One region of the Pseudomonas sp. FBCC-B1667 genome, then DNA from elsewhere that is predicted to be linked to it. Evidence: predicted binding sites of a transcription regulator. Region 1 holds the regulator's gene; each other region holds the start of a gene.

Evidence for each region. Region 1 encodes FliA, which starts transcription of late flagellar genes. Its sites were predicted from a motif close to CTAAAGTTTNNNNNNNNNNNGCCGNTAA; they were not measured.
Region 2: the regulator FliA is predicted to act here: its motif matches at 3,286-3,313, upstream of NL116_RS27160 (methyl-accepting chemotaxis protein).
Region 3: the regulator FliA is predicted to act here: its motif matches at 2,178-2,205, upstream of NL116_RS14410 (methyl-accepting chemotaxis protein).
Region 4: the regulator FliA is predicted to act here: its motif matches at 2,128-2,155, upstream of NL116_RS24500 (methyl-accepting chemotaxis protein).

The regions. Positions count from the first base shown of each region.
Region 1 covers NZ_CP101437.1:1,933,278-1,938,145, reverse strand. Annotated here, with positions in the region: gene NL116_RS08605 (chemotaxis protein CheA) at 1-77, opposite strand, end outside; gene NL116_RS08600 (protein phosphatase CheZ) at 132-920, opposite strand; gene NL116_RS08595 (chemotaxis response regulator CheY) at 943-1,314, opposite strand; gene fliA (RNA polymerase sigma factor FliA) at 1,482-2,222, opposite strand; gene fleN (flagellar synthesis regulator FleN) at 2,219-3,049, opposite strand; gene flhF (flagellar biosynthesis GTPase FlhF) at 3,166-4,500, opposite strand; gene flhA (flagellar biosynthesis protein FlhA) at 4,512-4,868, opposite strand, start outside.
Region 2 covers NZ_CP101437.1:5,883,006-5,887,873, reverse strand. Annotated here, with positions in the region: gene clpB (ATP-dependent chaperone ClpB) at 1-2,479, shown strand, start outside; tRNA gene NL116_RS27180 (tRNA-Asn) at 2,779-2,854, shown strand; tRNA gene NL116_RS27175 (tRNA-Pro) at 2,864-2,940, shown strand; tRNA gene NL116_RS27170 (tRNA-Lys) at 2,946-3,021, shown strand; tRNA gene NL116_RS27165 (tRNA-Pro) at 3,118-3,194, shown strand; gene NL116_RS27160 (methyl-accepting chemotaxis protein) at 3,380-4,868, shown strand, end outside.
Region 3 covers NZ_CP101437.1:3,179,113-3,183,980, reverse strand. Annotated here, with positions in the region: gene NL116_RS14430 (LysR substrate-binding domain-containing protein) at 1-430, shown strand, start outside; gene NL116_RS14425 (MmcQ/YjbR family DNA-binding protein) at 427-786, shown strand; gene NL116_RS14420 (DUF1294 domain-containing protein) at 783-1,214, opposite strand; gene NL116_RS14415 (undecaprenyl-diphosphate phosphatase) at 1,211-2,041, opposite strand; gene NL116_RS14410 (methyl-accepting chemotaxis protein) at 2,334-3,968, shown strand; gene pnuC (nicotinamide riboside transporter PnuC) at 4,107-4,670, shown strand; gene NL116_RS14400 (AAA family ATPase) at 4,667-4,868, shown strand, end outside.
Region 4 covers NZ_CP101437.1:5,281,894-5,286,761, forward strand. Annotated here, with positions in the region: gene NL116_RS24490 (DUF721 domain-containing protein) at 111-566, shown strand; gene NL116_RS24495 (helicase HerA-like domain-containing protein) at 625-2,112, opposite strand; gene NL116_RS24500 (methyl-accepting chemotaxis protein) at 2,296-4,185, shown strand; gene gpgS (N-acetylglucosaminyl phosphatidylglycerol synthase) at 4,384-4,868, shown strand, end outside.

The DNA.
Region 1 (4,868 bases):
TCGGACAGTTGCTCTAGAATCTCGCCGGCCTCAACCAGGAAATCCTGAAGGATCTCTTCATCGGCGCCGAAGCTCATTAAGGGGGTGCTCCTACAGGTCTAAAAACCTAAAAAACCTAGAATGCTAAAACTCTAAAATCCCAGGCTGGATAGCAAATCGTCCACATCGTCCTGACCGGACACAACGTCTTCTCTTTTATCGGCATGGATCTGCGGACCTTCACCCTGAGAGAGATGTTTTTGTGGATCTTTTTCGGCGAGCATCGATTCACGGTCATGTTCGATACCCGCAAAGCGGTCTACCTGGCTGGCCATGAGGACGAGCTTGAGCAAATTGCTTTCAACTTCGGTGACCAATTGGGTCACGCGCTTGATCACCTGACCGGTGAGGTCCTGGTAATCCTGAGCCAGCAGGATGTCGTTGAGGTTGCTCGACACCGTGCGGTTGTCCTGCGTGCTGCGTGTCAGGAAACCGTCGACGCGGCGGGCCAACTCACGGAACTCTTCAGCCCCGACTTCGCGGCGCATGAACCGGCTCCAGTCCGTGCTCAAGGCCTGGGCTTCTTCGCTCAAGCTGTTGACCAGCGGCGTGGCGCTTTCTACCAGGTCCATGGTGCGGTTGGCCGCAGCCTCGGTCAGCTTGACCACATACCCCAGGCGCTCGGTGGCGTCCGTGATCTGCGACACTTCCTCGGCTTGCGGCATGTTCGGGTCAATCTGGAAATTGACGATCGCGCTGTGCAGCTCGCGAGTGAGCTTGCCCACTTCTTGATACAGGCCACGGTCACGGGTCTGATTGAGCTCATGGATCAGTTGCACAGCCTCGCCGAACCTGCCTTTTTCAAGGCTGGCGACCAGTTCGACGGCATGTTTTTTCAGGGTCGATTCAAAATCGCCCTGTGAAGATTCTTTATGCTCCATAGCTCCCCCGTGGCGCAGTGGATCAACCGATGCGTTCGAAAATCTTCTCGATTTTTTCTTTCAACGCCTGGGCCGTGAAGGGTTTGACCACATAGCCGTTGACGCCGGCCTGGGCCGCTTCGATGATCTGCTCGCGCTTGGCTTCAGCAGTCACCATCAGCACTGGCAGGTGCTTGAGCTTTTCATCGGCGCGGACGTGGCGCAGCAGATCGATACCGGTCATGCCAGGCATGTTCCAGTCCGTGACCAGAAAATCGATGCTCCCGCTGTTGAGAACCGGAATGGCAGTAGTGCCATCGTCGGCCTCGACCGTGTTGGTGAACCCAAGGTCACGCAACAGGTTTTTTATGATTCGCCGCATCGTTGAGAAGTCATCAACGATGAGGATTTTCATGTTCTTGTCCAATTCGACCTCCAAGCAGTCTTAAACGCGCCCAGCACCTGGACGCGCCATTTCAATCAATTCGGCAATTCACTCGATGACTGTCTGGAGCACAACAGATCGCGACCGGTGCCGTTCAAATCCGCACCAGCCCCGTTCGCAGTGTCCCCACACTGCCTTCAGCGCGCTCGCCACTCCCCCAAACGCCCCCGCAAACGGGCCGCGCACTGGCTGTGTAACTGGCTGACCCGCGATTCGCTGACCCCCAGGACCTCACCGATTTCCTTGAGATTCAACTCTTCGTCGTAGTACAGCGCCAACACCAGTCGCTCGCGCTCCGGCAAATTGGCAATCGCGTCCGCCAGCGCCGCCTGGAAGCGTTCATCTTCCAGATCGCGTGACGGTTCGAGATGAGCACTCGCGCCATCCTCGTGCAGCCCTTCGTGTTCGCCGTCCTGCAACAGATCGTCGAAACTGAATAAGCGGCTGCCCAGGGTGTCGTTCAAAATCCCGTAATAATCGTCGAGGCTCAATTGGAGTTCGGCCGCAACCTCGTGATCTTTAGCGTCACGGCCGGTTTTAGCTTCAATAGAGCGAATTGCGTCGCTGACCATACGGGTATTTCGGTGAACCGAGCGTGGCGCCCAGTCCCCCTTGCGTACTTCATCAAGCATGGCGCCGCGGATTCGTATGCCCGCGTACGTCTCGAAACTGGCGCCTTTGCTGGCGTCGTATTTGGTCGACACTTCAAGCAGGCCGATCATCCCGGCCTGGATCAGGTCTTCAACCTGGACACTGGCCGGCAGACGGGCCAGCAAGTGGTAAGCAATGCGTTTGACCAGTGGCGCGTAACGCTCGATCAGCTCGTACTGCGCGTCACGTGCCGACTTCTTGTAGAGGTTGTAGCCACTGGCTGTCATAGGACGGGTCCTGCGGTCTGTTGCACAAGGCGCTCGACGAAAAATTCAAGGTGCCCGCGCGGGTTGGCAGGCAGCGGCCAGGTATCAACTTTCTGCGCGATAGCCTTGAACGCCAGGGCGCACTTGGAACGCGGGAAGGCTTCATACACGGCACGTTGTTTCTGCACAGCCTTGCGCACGCTTTCGTCGTAAGGCACCGCGCCGACGTATTGCAAGGCAACGTCGAGAAAGCGGTCGGTGACCTTGGTCAACTTGGCGAACAGGTTGCGACCTTCTTGCGGGCTCTGGGCCATGTTGGCCAGGACGCGGAAGCGGTTCATGCCGTAATCGCGGTTAAGCAGTTTGATCAGTGCGTAGGCGTCGGTGATGGAGGTCGGCTCGTCGCAGACCACCAGCAAGACTTCCTGCGCTGCCCGAACAAAACTGACTACCGAGTCACCTATGCCCGCAGCGGTGTCGATCACCAATACGTCGAGGTTGTCGCCGATGTCGCTGAACGCCTGGATCAGGCCGGCATGCTGAGCCGGGCTCAAGTGAACCATGCTCTGTGTGCCGGACGCGGCCGGAACGATTCGAATACCGCCCGGGCCCTGCAACAGAACGTCGCGCAGCTCGCAGCGGCCTTCGATGACGTCGGCCAGTGTACGTTTGGGTGTCAGCCCCAGCAGGACGTCGACGTTCGCCAGACCCAGGTCAGCGTCCAACAGCATGACGCGACGGCCGAGCTCGGCCAGGGCCAGTGACAAATTCACTGACACGTTAGTCTTGCCGACGCCACCTTTGCCGCCGGTCACCGCGATCACCTGTACGGGATGCATGCTGCCCATGTTATTTCTTTACCTTGTCTTGCATAGACGGAGGCCACATTACTGGCTGCGCGTTCAGCAACTGAACAATGCATGGCAGACCATCGATGTAGGTACAAAAACTTTTCATTAATACCTCAGCCAACCTGCTTGGTCGGGCTGTGGTAAATATCAGCGAACATGTCAGCCATGGCTTCTTCGCTGGGTTCTTCCTGCATTTGCACGCTGACGGCGCGACTGACCAGCTGATGACGACGCGGCAGATGCAAATCATCCGGGATCCGCGGGCCATCGGTCAGGTACGCCACCGGCAATTCATGACTGATCGCCAGGCTCAGCACTTCGCCCAGACTTGCCGTTTCATCCAGTTTAGTCAGGATGCAGCCAGCGAGCCCGCAGCGTTTGTAACTGTGATAAGCGGCTGTTAGAACCTGTTTCTGGCTGGTGGTTGCGAGCACCAGGTAATTTTTTGATTTGATGCCACGTCCGGCCAGGCTTTCGAGCTGCATGCGCAGGGCTGGATCGCTGGCCTGAAGGCCTGCGGTATCGATCAGCACCACGCGTTTGCGCAGCAGTGGTTCCAGCGCCTGAACCAGTGATTGGCCCGGATCGACGTGGGTCACCGACACATTAAGGATACGGCCCAGGGTCTTGAGTTGCTCCTGGGCGCCAATGCGAAAGCTGTCCATGCTCACCAGCGCAATGTTCTGCGCGCCGTACTTGAGCACGTAACGGGCCGCGAGCTTGGCCAAGGTGGTGGTCTTGCCCATGCCGGCGGGACCGACCATGGCAATCACGCCGCCCTCTTCCAGTGGCTCGACTTCCGGTGTGGCAATCATCCGCGCCAGGTGCGCCAGCAACATGCGCCAGGCCTGACGGGGCTCATCGATATCACCGATCATTGCCAGCAGATCGCGTGACAACGGGCCGGACAGGCCGATACGTTGCAGGCGACGCCACAGATTGGCCTGGGCCGGACGGCTGCCTTGCAGCTGATTCCAGGCCAGCGAACCGAGCTGTACTTCCATCAGTTCGCGCAGGCTGTTGAGCTCGAAACGCATCGAGTCGAATGCACGTGGGTCAACGCCGCCAGCGGCCGGTGCCGGGGCAGGCGCCGAGCGACGCGGTTCGGCGTAGGTCGGTTCGATCAGTGGTTCTGCAGCGGTGAGTGGCAGGCCGGCGAACAACTGGCGATTGGTGGTCTTGTCGCCTTCGGTCTCGCCATCGCCGCGCAGGCTCAATTCGGCCTGGGCAGTGACGATGCGCGTCTGGGTCTTGCGCAGCTCATCCTCGAGTTCCATGTTCGGAACACGCGGGGCCAGCGCCGACAATTTGTAATCCAGCGCAGCTGTCAGCTCGACACCACCGGCGATCCGGCGATTGCCAATAATGGCGGCATCGGCGCCCAGCTCATCACGAACCAGTTTCATGGCCTGACGCATATCGGCGGCGAAAAAACGCTTAACTTGCATAAACCACTACCTCAGCCGTTGGGCCCTACTGTCGCAACGATGGTCACTTGCTTGTTGTCAGGGATTTCCTGATAAGCCAACACATGCAAACCCGGGACTGCCAGTCGGCCAAATCGCGACAACATGGCGCGAACCGGGCCGGCCACCAGCAGAATCACCGGTTGACCTTGCATTTCCTGACGCTGCGCCGCATCGATCAACGAGCGCTGCAGCTTCTCTGCCATGCTTGGCTCCAACAGAACGCCCTCTTCCGAGCCTTGTCCTGCCTTCTGAAGACTATTGAGCAATATTTGTTCCAACCTTGGCTCCAGGGTGATCACTGGTAGCTCGGAGTCAGTGCCTACAATGCTTTGGACGATTGCGCGGGA
Region 2 (4,868 bases), 3.0 Mb from region 1:
CGAGCCGGCGCACTTGATGCAGGCCATGCTCGAACAGCAGGGTGGTTCGATCAAACCCTTGCTGATGCAGGTCGGTTTCGACGTCAACAGCCTGCGTAAAGAGCTGACCAAAGAGCTCGACCAGCTGCCGAAAATCCAGAACCCGACCGGCGACGTGAACATGTCGCAGGATTTGGCGCGCCTGCTCAATCAGGCTGATCGCCTGGCCCAGCAAAAGGGCGACCAGTTTATCTCCAGCGAACTCGTGCTGCTCGCCGCCATGGACGAGAACAGCAAGCTCGGCAAGTTGTTGCTGGGGCAGGGCGTGAGCAAGAAAGCCCTGGAAAACGCGATCAATAACCTGCGTGGCGGCGAAGCGGTCAACGATGCCAACCACGAAGAGTCGCGCCAGGCGCTGGATAAATACACCGTCGACCTGACCAAGCGCGCCGAAGAAGGCAAGCTCGATCCGGTAATCGGCCGCGACGACGAAATTCGCCGGACCATTCAGGTCCTGCAACGCCGTACCAAGAACAACCCGGTGCTGATCGGTGAGCCTGGCGTGGGTAAAACTGCGATCGCCGAAGGCTTGGCCCAGCGCATCATCAACGGTGAAGTGCCGGATGGCTTGAAAGGCAAGCGCCTGCTGTCCCTTGATATGGGGGCGCTGATCGCCGGTGCCAAGTATCGCGGTGAGTTTGAAGAGCGCCTGAAATCGCTGCTCAACGAGCTGTCGAAGCAGGAAGGGCAGATCATTCTGTTCATCGACGAGCTGCACACCATGGTCGGCGCCGGTAAAGGCGAAGGCTCGATGGATGCGGGCAACATGCTCAAGCCTGCGCTGGCTCGCGGCGAGCTGCATTGCGTCGGCGCGACGACGCTCAACGAGTACCGCCAATATATAGAGAAGGATGCGGCCCTCGAACGACGCTTCCAGAAAGTCCTGGTGGACGAGCCGAGCGAAGAAGACACCATCGCGATACTGCGTGGCCTCAAAGAGCGTTACGAGGTTCACCACAAGGTGGCGATCACAGACGGGGCGATCATCGCCGCGGCCAAGCTCAGCCATCGCTACATCACGGATCGTCAGTTGCCGGACAAGGCCATCGATCTGATCGATGAAGCGGCCAGCCGCATCCGCATGGAGATCGACTCCAAGCCGGAAGTGCTCGACCGCCTGGAGCGTCGCCTGATTCAGCTGAAGGTAGAATCCCAGGCGCTGAAGAAAGAAAGCGACGACGCGGCGAAGAAACGCCTGGAAAAACTCCAGGAAGAAATCGTTCGTCACGAACGTGAGTACTCGGATCTCGAAGAAATCTGGAACGCGGAAAAAGCCGAAGTCCAGGGCTCCGCGCAGATCCAGCAAAAAATCGAACAGTCCCGTCAGGAACTGGAAGCCGCACGCCGTAAAGGCGACCTGAACCGCATGGCTGAGCTGCAATACGGGGTGATCCCGGACCTGGAGCGCAGCCTGCAAATGGTCGACCAGCACGGTAAAAGCGAGAACCAGTTGCTGCGCAGCAAGGTGACTGAGGAAGAAATCGCTGAAGTCGTGTCAAAGTGGACCGGCATTCCGGTGTCGAAAATGCTCGAAGGCGAGCGCGACAAGCTGATGAAGATGGAAAGCCTGTTGCATCAACGTGTGATCGGTCAGGACGAAGCGGTGGTCGCGGTCTCCAACGCGGTGCGACGTTCCCGGGCCGGGTTGTCCGACCCGAATCGTCCGAGCGGTTCGTTCATGTTCCTCGGCCCGACCGGTGTCGGTAAAACCGAGCTGTGCAAGGCACTGGCCGAGTTCCTCTTTGATACTGAAGAGGCGATGGTACGGATCGACATGTCCGAATTCATGGAGAAACATTCCGTGGCCCGACTGATCGGTGCGCCACCTGGCTATGTAGGCTATGAAGAGGGTGGTTACCTGACAGAGGCGGTGCGTCGCAAGCCTTACTCGGTGATCCTCCTGGACGAGGTCGAGAAGGCCCACCCGGATGTGTTCAACATCTTGCTGCAAGTGCTGGAAGATGGCCGCTTGACCGACAGCCATGGCCGCACGGTGGATTTCAAGAACACCGTGATCGTCATGACGTCCAACCTGGGCTCGGTGCAGATCCAGGAACTGGTCGGTGATCGTGAGGCACAGCGCGCGGCGGTGATGGACGCGATTTCTACCCACTTCCGGCCGGAGTTCATTAACCGGGTCGACGAAGTGGTGATCTTCGAGCCTTTGGCGCGGGATCAGATTGCGGGCATTACCGAGATCCAGTTGGGTCGCCTGCGCAGTCGCCTGACCGAGCGTGAGCTGAAACTGGAGTTGAGCCCAGAGGCCATGGATAAGCTGATCGCGGTGGGTTACGACCCGGTGTACGGCGCACGCCCGCTCAAACGAGCGATTCAGCGCTGGATCGAGAACCCGCTGGCCCAGTTGATTCTGTCGGGTCGTTTCATGCCCGGCGATACCGCCAAGGGTGTGGTGGAAAACGACGAAATCGTATTCGTCTGACCCATCCAGGCAACAAAACTGACGAGGCCTCGCATTGCGAGGCCTTTTTTTCGCCAGGCTGTTGAACTCTAAGGAAAAGGCTTGTAAAGTGCGCCCCGCAGTCAGTCACCCGTCAGGGTTTCCGCTCCCCAAGCAGGAATCCAAAATAAGTTGCAAATCATTAACTTGAAAGCAATTTAGGGGGTTGACAGAGGTGCTGAAGATTGTAGAATAGCGCGCCTCAGACACACGAACGCAGCGATGCGAACGGGTCGAAGAGAACGCAAAAAGCTTCACCGTTGTAAATTGAAATATGTAGTTCCGTGATAGCTCAGTCGGTAGAGCAAATGACTGTTAATCATTGGGTCCCAGGTTCGAGTCCTGGTCACGGAGCCAATTTCAAACCGGGGTATAGCGCAGTCCGGTAGCGCGCCTGCTTTGGGAGCAGGATGTCAGGAGTTCGAATCCCCTTACCCCGACCATTTTTGGGTCGTTAGCTCAGTTGGTAGAGCAGTTGGCTTTTAACCAATTGGTCGTAGGTTCGAATCCCACACGACCCACCATTTTTGAAACCAGTTAACGCTGGGATCAGATCTTAAGATCAGAGGCCAAAAGCGCTGATCGAAGAAGGCGACTTGGAAAGGTCGCCTTTTTTTTACCGGGGTATAGCGCAGTCCGGTAGCGCGCCTGCTTTGGGAGCAGGATGTCAGGAGTTCGAATCCCCTTACCCCGACCATATTAAAAATCCTCGTATCGAAAGATACGGGGATTTTTTTTGCCTGCTGTTTTTTATCTACCACTTTTTGTTTACTGAAAATGCGATTCTCTTCAAGTCATCGTACAACTTGCCGATAGCGAAGCGACGGGGTTCTGCCGACACACGCCCCTTATCCAGGCCATTACAAGAAAAGGGCGTTCGTTATGTTGCTTCGTCAGTTGAATATTGCTCCTCGGGCGACCTTGGGGTTTGCCCTGATCGCCGTGTTGGTCGCCTTGCTCGGCGTATTTGCGCTGGGTCAGATGTCGAGCATTCGCGAGAGCGAGGTGGCGGTGGAGAAGCAATGGTTGCCGAGCATCCGCGGTGGCGACGAGATCCGCGAGATCATGCTGCGCATTCGTACCATTTCCCTGCGCATGGCCCTGGATCAGGACCCCAAGAACATTCCTCAGTACCGCAGCCAAATGGATACCCGCGACAAGGAGCTTAGCGAAAAAATCGCCGCGTACGACAAGCTGGTAAACACCGCCGAAGGCAAGGCGCTTTATGACCAGTTCAAAACCACCTTCGCGGCTTACCGTTCCGGTATCGCCCAATCGTTTTCCCTGGCGGAACAAGGTCGTCGTGACGAACTGACCAAACTGCTGCTGATCGACATGAAAACTGTGGTCGATGGCTCCGGCAAACAACTCACTGACCTGGCGGACCTGTTTGCCAAACAAGTTGCCGCCGAAAGTGAGAAATCCGCCGCGCATTACGATACCTCGCGAATGATCGTCAGCCTGTTCATCGCCTTGGCGGCGCTGGCCACTGTCGGCCTGGCCATGTTGCTGACCCGCAGCATCGCCAACCCCCTGAACGAAGCGTTGCACGCTGCGGAAAACGTGGCCCGTGGCGACCTCACGCGTCCGATCGAAACCCATGGCAGCGACGAAGTCAGCCGCTTGCTCAAGGCGCTGGCAACCATGCAGCAGAACCTGCGTGAAACGTTGCAAGGTATCAGCGGCTCGGCGGCGCAACTGGCCACGGCGGCGGATGAGTTAAATGCAGTTACCCTCGACGGCACGCAAAACCTGCAGCAGCAGAACAACGAAATCGAACAAGCCGCCACCGCCGTTAATGAGATGACCATGGCGGTGGAGGAGGTTGCTCGCAATGCGGTGTCCACGTCTGACGCTACCCGCCAATCCAGTGAATCCGCCCATGCCGGTCAGGAGCGCGTCAGCGAAACGGTCACGGCCATTGGTGCACTGGCCAATGACGTGCAGGTGACGGGTGGCCTGGTGCAATCCCTGGCCCATCAGTCGCAGGACATCGGCAAGGTGCTGGATGTGATTCGCGCGATTGCCGAGCAAACCAATCTGCTCGCACTCAACGCCGCCATCGAAGCGGCGCGTGCGGGGGAAAGCGGTCGGGGGTTTGCGGTGGTGGCGGATGAGGTTCGAGCACTGGCTTATCGCACGCAGCAATCGACCCAGGAAATCGAACAAATGGTTCAGGGCATGCGCAGCGGCTCGACCCAGGCGCTGGATTCGATGCAAGCAAGCTCAACTCGGGCGGCGACTACGCTGGCCTTGGCCGAGCGTGCGGGCGAGGCGCTGCAGACCATCACCGACTCGGTTCACCAGATTCATGAACGCAATCTGGTGATCGCCAGCGCGGCTGAAGAACAGGCGCTAGTGGCGCGAGAAG
Region 3 (4,868 bases), 1.2 Mb from region 1:
GCGCCAGGCACAAATGGCCATGGTTGCCACCCCGGCGTTTTTGCACGGGCGTGAAATCAATCACCCTGAGGACCTGAAAAATCTGCCCGTACTCGGCGCACTCGAAGCCGACCGCATGGTGCATATTCGCCTGCTGGATCAGCAAGGCAAAAGTGTCGAGCTGAGCCTGGAAGCGCGGCTCGGCATCGATGACTTTATCGTGCGCAAGGCCTGCACCCTCGCCGGCCAGGGTTTTACCTTGCTGCCCATGATGTATTGCGAGCCGGAGCTGGAAGACGGCTCGCTGGTGCAACTGCTACCCGATTGGTCATTGCCTGGCGGCTGGCTGCAAGCGGTCTACCCTCATCGGCGCGGGGTAATGCCGGCGGTTCGTGCCTGGCTTGACCATTTGATCGAAACATTCAACGCGTGTGGGGACCGACTGATATGAAGGCTGGACGTATGAGCGAAGAGGATGTCGCGCAGTTCTGTCTCGCGCTACCGGGTGCGCGGGAAGACTTTAAATGGGGCGGTGTGCGGGTGTTTTCGATTGCCGGGAACAAGATGTTCGCGTTGCAGAACCTGCGCGGCGATTCCCTGGCTTTCAAAGTCGACAAGGATCTGTTCCTGGGCCATTGCGATCGGCCGGGCATCCACCCGGCTCCCTATCTGGCGAGAGCCCAGTGGATCATCATGCAAACGCCCTACCCGCTGGGCGCCGAAGAACTGCAAGGCTTGTTGCAACGGTCCCACCAATTGGTGGTGAGCAAACTGCCCAAGCGTACCCGGGTGGGACTGTTGCTTTAGAACAAGGCCAACAGGTGTGCGCCCAAAAATAGCTGATCGATCCAGAACACTTGGTGCAGCAACACAATCAGCCAGAACAGCAGTTGATACGAGACTTTGCGGGTCTTGTGCCGAAACACCTGCTGAGCCAGCAAGGCGCCGGGCCAGCCACCGGCCAGTTCAACCGCGTGCAAGACGTTTTCCGGCGTGCGCCAGGCGTCGGCGCGGGCCTTGCGCTTGTCGCTCCAATACAGGAAAAACGCCAGCACACTGACGATCCCGTATGCGGCCAGCGGAATCAACGACACACCGCGCAGCCAAAGCGTCACCGCCCCAAACAGCGGCAGCGCACACAGGACTGCGAAAACCAGCAGTTTGAGCCTGGGATGCTGGATGCGCTCTCCCCCGGACCCGCGCCCGGGGTCGCGGCGCCCGCCGGCGTCACTCATGGCTTGGCCGCAGACCAGTCGACCCAGCCAAACTGCCAGGTGGCCAGAATGACCAGTCCAAACGCGATCCGATACCAGGCGAACGCTGCGTAGCTGTGGCTGGCGATGAACTTGAGCAGGCCGCGGACCGCGATCATCGCGAAGACGAAGGCCGTCACGAAACCGATCGCGAACACCGGAAAATCTGCCGGCACGAACAGATGACGGTATTTGAAACCCGAATACACCGCTGCAGCGACCATGGTCGGCATTGCCAGGAAAAACGAGAACTCGGTGGCCGTTTTGCGCGACAGGCCGAACAGCAACCCGCCAATGATGGTCGAGCCAGAACGCGACGTCCCTGGGATCATGGCCAGGCACTGGGCGAAACCGACCTTCAGCGCGTCTTGCCAGGTAATCTCATCGACCGTTTCGGCATGCACCTGATGCTGGCGTTTCTCCGCCCACAGCATAATCACACCGCCCACCACCAACGCGGTCGCGACGGTAATCGGGTTGAACAGGTAATGGTGAATCAGGTCGGAGAAAATCACCCCCAGAACCACGGCCGGCATGAAGGCGATCAGCAGGTTGGCGGTGAAGCGACGCGCGCTCGGTTGCGTTGGCAAACCGGTCACCACATCGAGAATCTTGCGACGAAACTCCCACACCACTGCCAGGATTGCACCCAACTGGATAATGATGTTGAACGCGATTGCGCGCTCGCCACCGAAGTTGAGCAAGTCGGCCACGATGATCTGGTGCCCGGTGCTGGAAATAGGCAGAAACTCTGTCAGCCCTTCTACTACGCCAAGTATCAATGCCTGAAAGGCGGTCCAAAGATCCATCAATCCCCCAAGAAGCAATGCCCCCAGGCATGCCCCGTCAATTTTGTTTAAACGTTCATTGCGCTGAGCGTAGTTGAAGTTCCGCGCGCACAGGATCCAGACGAAACCGTAAAAATTCCGTGAAAACAGAGCGTGATTCAGGTTTTTCTGCGCGGGGCCGAAATCCTATCAGACAAGCCACTAAAACGCTGCCGGGGAATAGGACTAGCGTCGCATATGCCCAACCGGCAAAGCGTGGTTGGATGCTGGCAATGGTTTATGACAATAAAAAGAAAACTGGAGTAACAGCGTTATGAACAGCTTGCGCAGTGTATCGATCAGCCGACGCTTGTGGCTCATCTTGATCGTGTCGGTAGTGATGTTGCTGACGTTGGGCCTGCTGATGCTCAAGCAGATTCACGACGACCTTTATCAGGCCAAGGCGCAGAAAACCCAGCACGTGGTACAGACTGCCAGCGGCATTCTGACTTACTACCATGACCTGGAAACGGCCGGCACCCTCTCCCGTGACGCAGCGCAGAAGCAGGCGCTGACCGCGGTCCGTGGACTGCGCTATGACCAGAATGACTACTTCTGGATCAACGACCTGACGCCGGTGATGATCATGCACCCGGCCAACCCCAAGCTTGACGGCCAGAACTTGTCGGCCATCCGCGACCCGGACGGTTTTGCGGTATTCAACGAAATGGTCGCCGTGGCCAAAGCCAAGGGCGCCGGCATGGTCAACTACCGTTGGCCGAAACCGGGTGCCAGCGCCCCGGTCGAAAAAACCTCTTACGTCAAACTCTTCGAGCCTTGGGGATGGGTGATTGGCTCGGGGGTGTACATCGATGACACGCAGGCCGAGTTTTATGGTCGTGCAGAGGAGGCGACGATGCTCGGGGTGGCGATCGCACTGGTGATGGCGCTGTTGGTCATCCTGATCGCCCGCAGTATTGTGCGCCCGCTCCAGGACACCGTGAACGCCATGGCCAATATCGCCAGCGGTGAAAGTGACCTGACTCGCAGCCTCGATCCCCACGGCCAGGACGAAGTGGCGCAACTGGCACGGCATTTCAACGCGTTCACCACCAAGTTGCGCCGGGTGATCACCGAGTTGCAGGTGTCCGCCAGCGCGCTGGGGCAATCGTCCAGTGAATTGGGCAATGACGCCGCCCAGGCTCAACAACGCAGCCAGCAGCAGTCCCAGCAGATGGAACTGGTGGCCACGGCTGTTAATGAAGTGACCTATGGCGTGCAGGATGTGGCCAAGAACGCCGAGCATGCCGCCAGCGAAATGCGCGACGCCGAATCTCAGGCGCAGCAGGGCCAGATCAACATCGACGGGAGCTTGCAGCAGATCGACAAACTGTCCGGCACCATCGATCAGGCTGTCGAAGTCATTCGCACCCTGGCAACGGAAAGTACGCAGATCGGCAGCGTACTGGAGGTGATCCGCTCTATTGCCGAGCAAACCAACCTACTCGCCCTCAACGCGGCCATCGAAGCGGCCCGGGCCGGTGAGCAGGGTCGAGGGTTTGCAGTGGTGGCCGATGAAGTGCGCCTGCTGGCCCAGCGCACGCAGAAGTCCACCGCAGAAATCCAGTCGATGATCGAACGCCTGCAAAACCATTCGGAAGCGGCGGTCAAAGTCATCGGCGACAGCAGCCGCGCGTCACAACTGACGATTGAACAGGCAGGCCTGGCCGGTGCGAGTCTGAATGCGATTGGCCAGGCGTTGCGCAACCTCAACGGGCTGAACGCTTCGATCGCCAGCGCGACATTGCAGCAGGCCCACGTGGTGGAAGACATCAATCAGAACGTGACCCAGGCTGCGGCGTTGTCCCACAGCACTGCGTTGGCGGCGGAGCAATCGAGTTTGGCGAGCGTTCGACTCAAAGACCTGAGCGAGCAGTTGAACGGGTTGCTCAAACAGTTCCGCGTGTAACACATCCCCTTTAGCAACTGACGAGCAACGTTTCTGGCGAAGGGGTTGCCCGTCAGTTGCTACTTGCAGGACAGGTTCTACTTGGCCGCGCCTGCCGGTACAATCCGCCCCCCACTTCGCTTTCCCCAAGGAACTTCCATGTCCGGGCTTGAACTGTTTGCCGCCGCCCTCGGTGTGGTCGCCGTCTGGTTGACGGTCAAACAGAACCCCTGGTGCTGGCCGATCGGTCTGGTCATGGTGCTGCTCTATAGCTGGATCTTTTTTGAGGTGAAGCTGTATTCGGACATGCTCCTGCAAGTGATCTACGCCGCGCTGCAACTCTATGGCTGGTGGCAATGGACCCGCGCAGGCGCAGCGAATTCTGGCCGTCAGGTCAGCCGGCTTGACTCGAAATCAGTCGCTTGGGGCCTCGCGGTCGGCGCGCTGGGCAGTGTGCTATTGGGCGCCGCCATGGCGCACTGGACCGATGCCGCCCAGCCTTGGCTCGACGCCGCACTGACCGGGTTCAGCCTGGTCGCGCAAATGTGGATGGCGCAAAAACGCGTGCAATGCTGGCCGTTGTGGATTGCCGTTGATGTAATTTTCGTCGGGCTGTTCATCTACAAAGGCATGTACCTCACGTCTGCGCTCTATGCACTGTTCCTGTTGCTGGCCGTGCAAGGCTGGCGTGAATGGCGTAGCGACCCGGCACTGCACGCATGAAGGTGCTGGTGCTCACAGGGCCCGAGTCCAGTGGCAAGAGCTGGCTGGCGGCAGGATTGCAGGAGCATTTCGGCGGTGTGCGGGTCGATGAATACGTGCGTTGGTTCATTGAACAAAACCCTCGCGATACGTGCCTGGGTGATATTTCCGAGATCGCACGCGGCCAGTTGCAGTGGGAAGATGAAGCCCGCTCGCGAC
Region 4 (4,868 bases), 3.3 Mb from region 1:
GACAGAAGTTACTTGTTGATTTAATGGGTAAAGCGCGCGCAAAGCAATGGGTCAGGTGCACGAGGTGCTTTCTGCTACCATAGCGGCTCTGTTACTTCAGGTGTCTGATCATGGCATTTCGCCCTCTTACGGCCAGAGCACCCGCCGTTCTGCTTCGCGAAGCCAAGCCGCTGAAAGCTATCTTTGGCCACGCTCAACGCCTGGGTCATTTACAACGTCTGCTCGAAAGCCAATTGCAACCCGCCGCTCGCGAACACTGCCATGTGGCGTCATGGCGCGAAGGCAGTTTGTTGCTGATCGTCACCGACGGACATTGGGCCACGCGCCTGCGTTATCAGCAAAAGCGCCTGCAACGCCAGTTACAGATGTTTGACGAGTTCGCCAGTCTGACGCGGATTTTGTTCAAGGTGCAGCCACCGACCGTGCAACAAGGCGCCGCGGGGCACACCATCAGTTTGTCGTCGGATGCGGGCGCGACCATTCAGGCCACGGCCGACGGGATCAGCGATCCGAATCTGCGGGCTGCGCTGGAACGCCTTGCGGCGCACGCAAAACCGAAAACCTGACACCGCCCCATGTAGGAGCGAGCCTGCTCGCTCCTACAGCATCGACCGAGTTTGCTTTCTAGCGGCTTTTTTTGCCACCCAGCAGCGACCCCATCAACCCGCGTACCAATTGTCGACCCAATTGATTAGCCGCCTGTCGCATCGCCGATTTCAACGCCTGTCCGGCCGCCGTTCCGAGAAACTCCCCGGCCTGCTCGGTGAAGCTTGGCTCGGCGGGTGCAGGTTTAACCGGCGCCGCACCAGGATCAGGTGCCAGGCCCTTGCGTCCCATCAGCACTTCATAAGCCGACTCCCGATCAATCGGCTTGTCATAACGCCCTTGCAACGGCGAACCGGCGATCAGTGCCGCACGTTCGGCCTCGCTCAACGGCCCGATCCGCGATTGCGGTGGCGCGATCAATACGCGCTGGACCCTCTCGGGCGTGCCTTTCTCGGCCAGCGTCCCGACCAGCGCCTCGCCGATACCCAGTTCGGTCAACACCGACAAGGCGTCGAACGCCGGGTTCGGCCGGAAGCCCTCGGCCACGGCGCGCAGGGATTTCTGCTCCTTGGCAGTGAAGGCACGCAAACCGTGCTGAATACGCAAACCCAACTGAGCCAACACGTCATCCGGCAGGTCGCCCGGCGATTGGGTGACGAAATACACGCCCACGCCTTTCGAGCGAATCAACCGCACCACTTGCTCCAACCGATCCTGCAACGCCTTCGGCGTCCCGGCGAACAGCAAATGAGCTTCGTCGAAAAACAACGCCAGCAACGGTTTGTCCGCATCACCGCGTTCCGGCAATTGCTCGAACAACTCGGCGAGCAGCCACAGCAGGAAAGTCGCGTAAACCTTCGGCGCCTCATGAACCAGACGACTGGCGTCCAGCAAATGAATGCGCCCGCGACCGTCCGCCGTCGGTTGCAGAATGTCTTCGAGTTGCAGCGCCGGTTCGCCGAACAGGGCTTCGGCGCCTTGTTGCTCCAGCGTCGCCAGCCGCCGCAACAGCGCCTGGCTGGAACCGGTGGTCATCAACGCGGCGTCATCGCCGAGCAATTCAGGGTTATCACGCAAGTGATTGAGCAGCGCCTTCAGATCCTTGAGGTCGAGCAGCAACAGCCCTTCGCGGTCCGCCACTTTGAACGCTGCGTACAGCGCCGACTGCTGGCTGTCGGTCAGTTCCAGCAGGCTGCCCAGCAACAACGGGCCCATTTCACTCAGGGTGGTGCGCAATGGATGACCGGACTGGCCATGAATGTCCCACAGCGTCACCGGATACGCCTGCGGCTTATGGTTCAGCCACGGCATCCCGGCAATGCGCTCGGCGATCTTGCCCTGAGGGTTGCCAGCGGCACCGAGGCCACACAGGTCGCCCTTGATATCGGCGGCAAATACCGCCACACCCGCATCGCTGAACGCTTCGGCCATGCGCTGCAACGTGACGGTTTTACCGGTCCCGGTGGCGCCGGCGACCAGACCGTGACGGTTTGCCAGACGCATGGCCTGGGCGATGGGCTGGCCACCAGGATCGGCACCGAGAACGAGTTGCAATGAGTCAGGCATTTTGTCACCCAATGGTTAATCTTTGATCCGGCGTGGCCGATACAAAACAAGAGACTACACAGAAATCAGTGTCGGTATTCCCTAAGGACAGGACAGAACTATCAGCTGCTTTTCGCCTGCACGTTTTGCGTGCCTTTATAAAAGCACGCCCAGAACAATAAGACCTTAGCGGAACCCCAAGCCATGAACAAAAACCTACGCTTCAGCCATAAGATTTTGCTTGCCGCCGCCCTCATCGTTATTGCCGCCTTTGCCTCGTTCACCCTGTACAACGACTATTTACAGCGCAACGCCATCCGCGAAGACCTGGACAATTACCTCAATGAGATGGGCGACGTCACCGCCAATAACATCCAGACCTGGTTGGCCGGTCGAATCCTGCTGATCGACAGCCTCGCTCAAAACATCGCCATCAACCCTGAACAGTCCAACGTCGCCAGCCTGCTTGAGCAGAAAGCCCTGACGTCGACCTTCATGGCGTCCTACCTGGGCGATGCCACCGGCAGCTTTACCATTCGCCCCGACGCCAAGATGCCGGCCGGCTTCGATCCCCGGGTTCGCCCTTGGTACAAAGGCGCCGAAAGCAGCAGCACCGCGACCCTGACTGAACCGTACATCGACGCGGCCACCGGCCAAACCATCATTTCCATCGCCACCGCCTCGAAGAAGGCCGGGCAAAGCGTCGGTGTAGTAGGCGGTGACCTGAGCCTGCAAACCCTGATCGACACCCTCAGCGCCCGTGATTTCGCCGGCATGGGTTATGCCTTTCTGGTCAGCGCCGACGGCAAGATCCTGGTGCACCCGGACAAAGCCCTGGTCATGAAGTCCCTGAGCGAGGCGTACCCGAAAAATACCCCGCGCATCAGCAGCGACTTCAGTGAGGTCGAAGTCGACGGCAAGACCCGTATCGTCACCTTCACCGCGATCAAAGGCCTGCCATCCGTCAACTGGTACATCGGCCTGTCGGTGGACAAAGACAAAGCATTCTCGATGCTCAGTTCGTTCCGTGCGTCCGCTGTGGTCGCGACCATTATTGCCGTGGCGATCATCATCGCGCTGCTGGGCATGCTGATCCGCCTCCTGATTCAGCCGCTGCATGTCATGACCCGCGCCATGGAAGACATTGCCGACGGTGAAGGCGACCTGACCAAGCGCCTGACCATCCAGAACAACGATGAATTCGGCCTCCTCGGTACCGCATTCAATCGTTTTGTCGAACGGATTCACACCTCGATACGTGAAGTGTCGTCGGCCACCGGCCAAGTCAACGAAGTGGCGCTGCGCGTGGTGGCCGCCTCGAACTCCTCGATGTTCAACTCCGACCAGCAGGCCTCGCGCACCAGCAGCGTCGCTGCCGCGATCAATCAGCTCGGGGCCGCCGCCCAGGAAATCGCCCGTAACGCCGCGCAAGCGTCGAGTCAGGCCAGCGATGCCCGCAGCCTGGCCGAGGATGGCCAGCAAGTGGTGGACCGCAGCATTGTCGCAATGAATCAGCTGTCGAACATGCTCAGCGCCTCGAGCACCAACATCGAATCGCTGAACAGCAAAACGGTGAACATCGGCCAGATCCTCGAAGTGATCACCAGCATTTCCCAGCAAACCAACCTGCTGGCACTCAACGCGGCCATCGAAGCGGCCCGCGCCGGTGAAGCCGGCCGCGGTTTCGCGGTGGTGGCGGATGAAGTGCGTAACCTGGCGCACCGCACCCAGGAATCGGCGCAACAAGTGCAGACCATGATCGAGGAACTGCAAGTCGGCGCCCGCGAATCCGTCAGCACGATGAGCGACAGCCAACGCCACAGCCAGGACAGCGTGGAAATCGCCAATCTGGCGGGCGAACGGTTGAACAGCGTGACGTTGCGCATCGGCGAAATCGACGGGATGAACCAGTCGGTGGCGACGGCGACTGAAGAGCAGACGGCGGTGGTGGAGTCGATCAACGTCGACATTACCGAGATCAATACGCTGAACCAGGAAGGTGTGGAAAACCTGCAATCGACGCTGCGCGCGTGCTCGGATCTTGAACAGCAGGCTTCGCGACTGAAGCAGTTGGTAGGCAGTTTCCGTATCTAGTAACAGATAGGGCCCGTTCGCGAGCAGGCTGGCTCCCACAGGTTCAGCGCAGAACCTTGTCGGAGTGAGCCTGCTCGCGATAACGATCGACCACACACCCCAAAACCCCGCTGACACCCCACCTCAAAACCCCAACCGAACATCTATCCTTCATAAAGGTCAACCAAGGGAGAGCCATAGACCGGAGGGCCGCTCATCGTGCATATCGCCGACATCACCATGTTCTACGCCCCGGCCAGCGGTGGCGTGCGCACGTATCTGGATGCCAAACACCGACGCCTGGGGGTCAAGCCGGGTATTCGCCACAGTCTGTTGATTCCGGGCGCTCACCTGAGTGAAACGGATGGCGTCTATACAGTTCCCGCCCCCGCCCTGCCCTTTGGCAAGGGTTATCGTTTTCCGCTCCGTCTCGCCCCGTGGCGAAATGTCCTGCAGGATTTGCAGCCCGATCTGATCGAAGTGGGCGACCCTTACCTCACCGCCTGGGCGGCACTGGATGCGCGGCGCCAACTGGATGTGCCGGTGATCGGTTTTTATCACTCGGACTTGCCGCTGCTGGTCAGCAACCGGATGGGCAACTGGGTCACCACCAATGTCGAGGCCTATGTCAGCAAACTCTATGGCAACTTCGACCGGGTACTGGCGCCGAGCCGGGTCATGGCCGACAAATTGAGTGGCCTGGG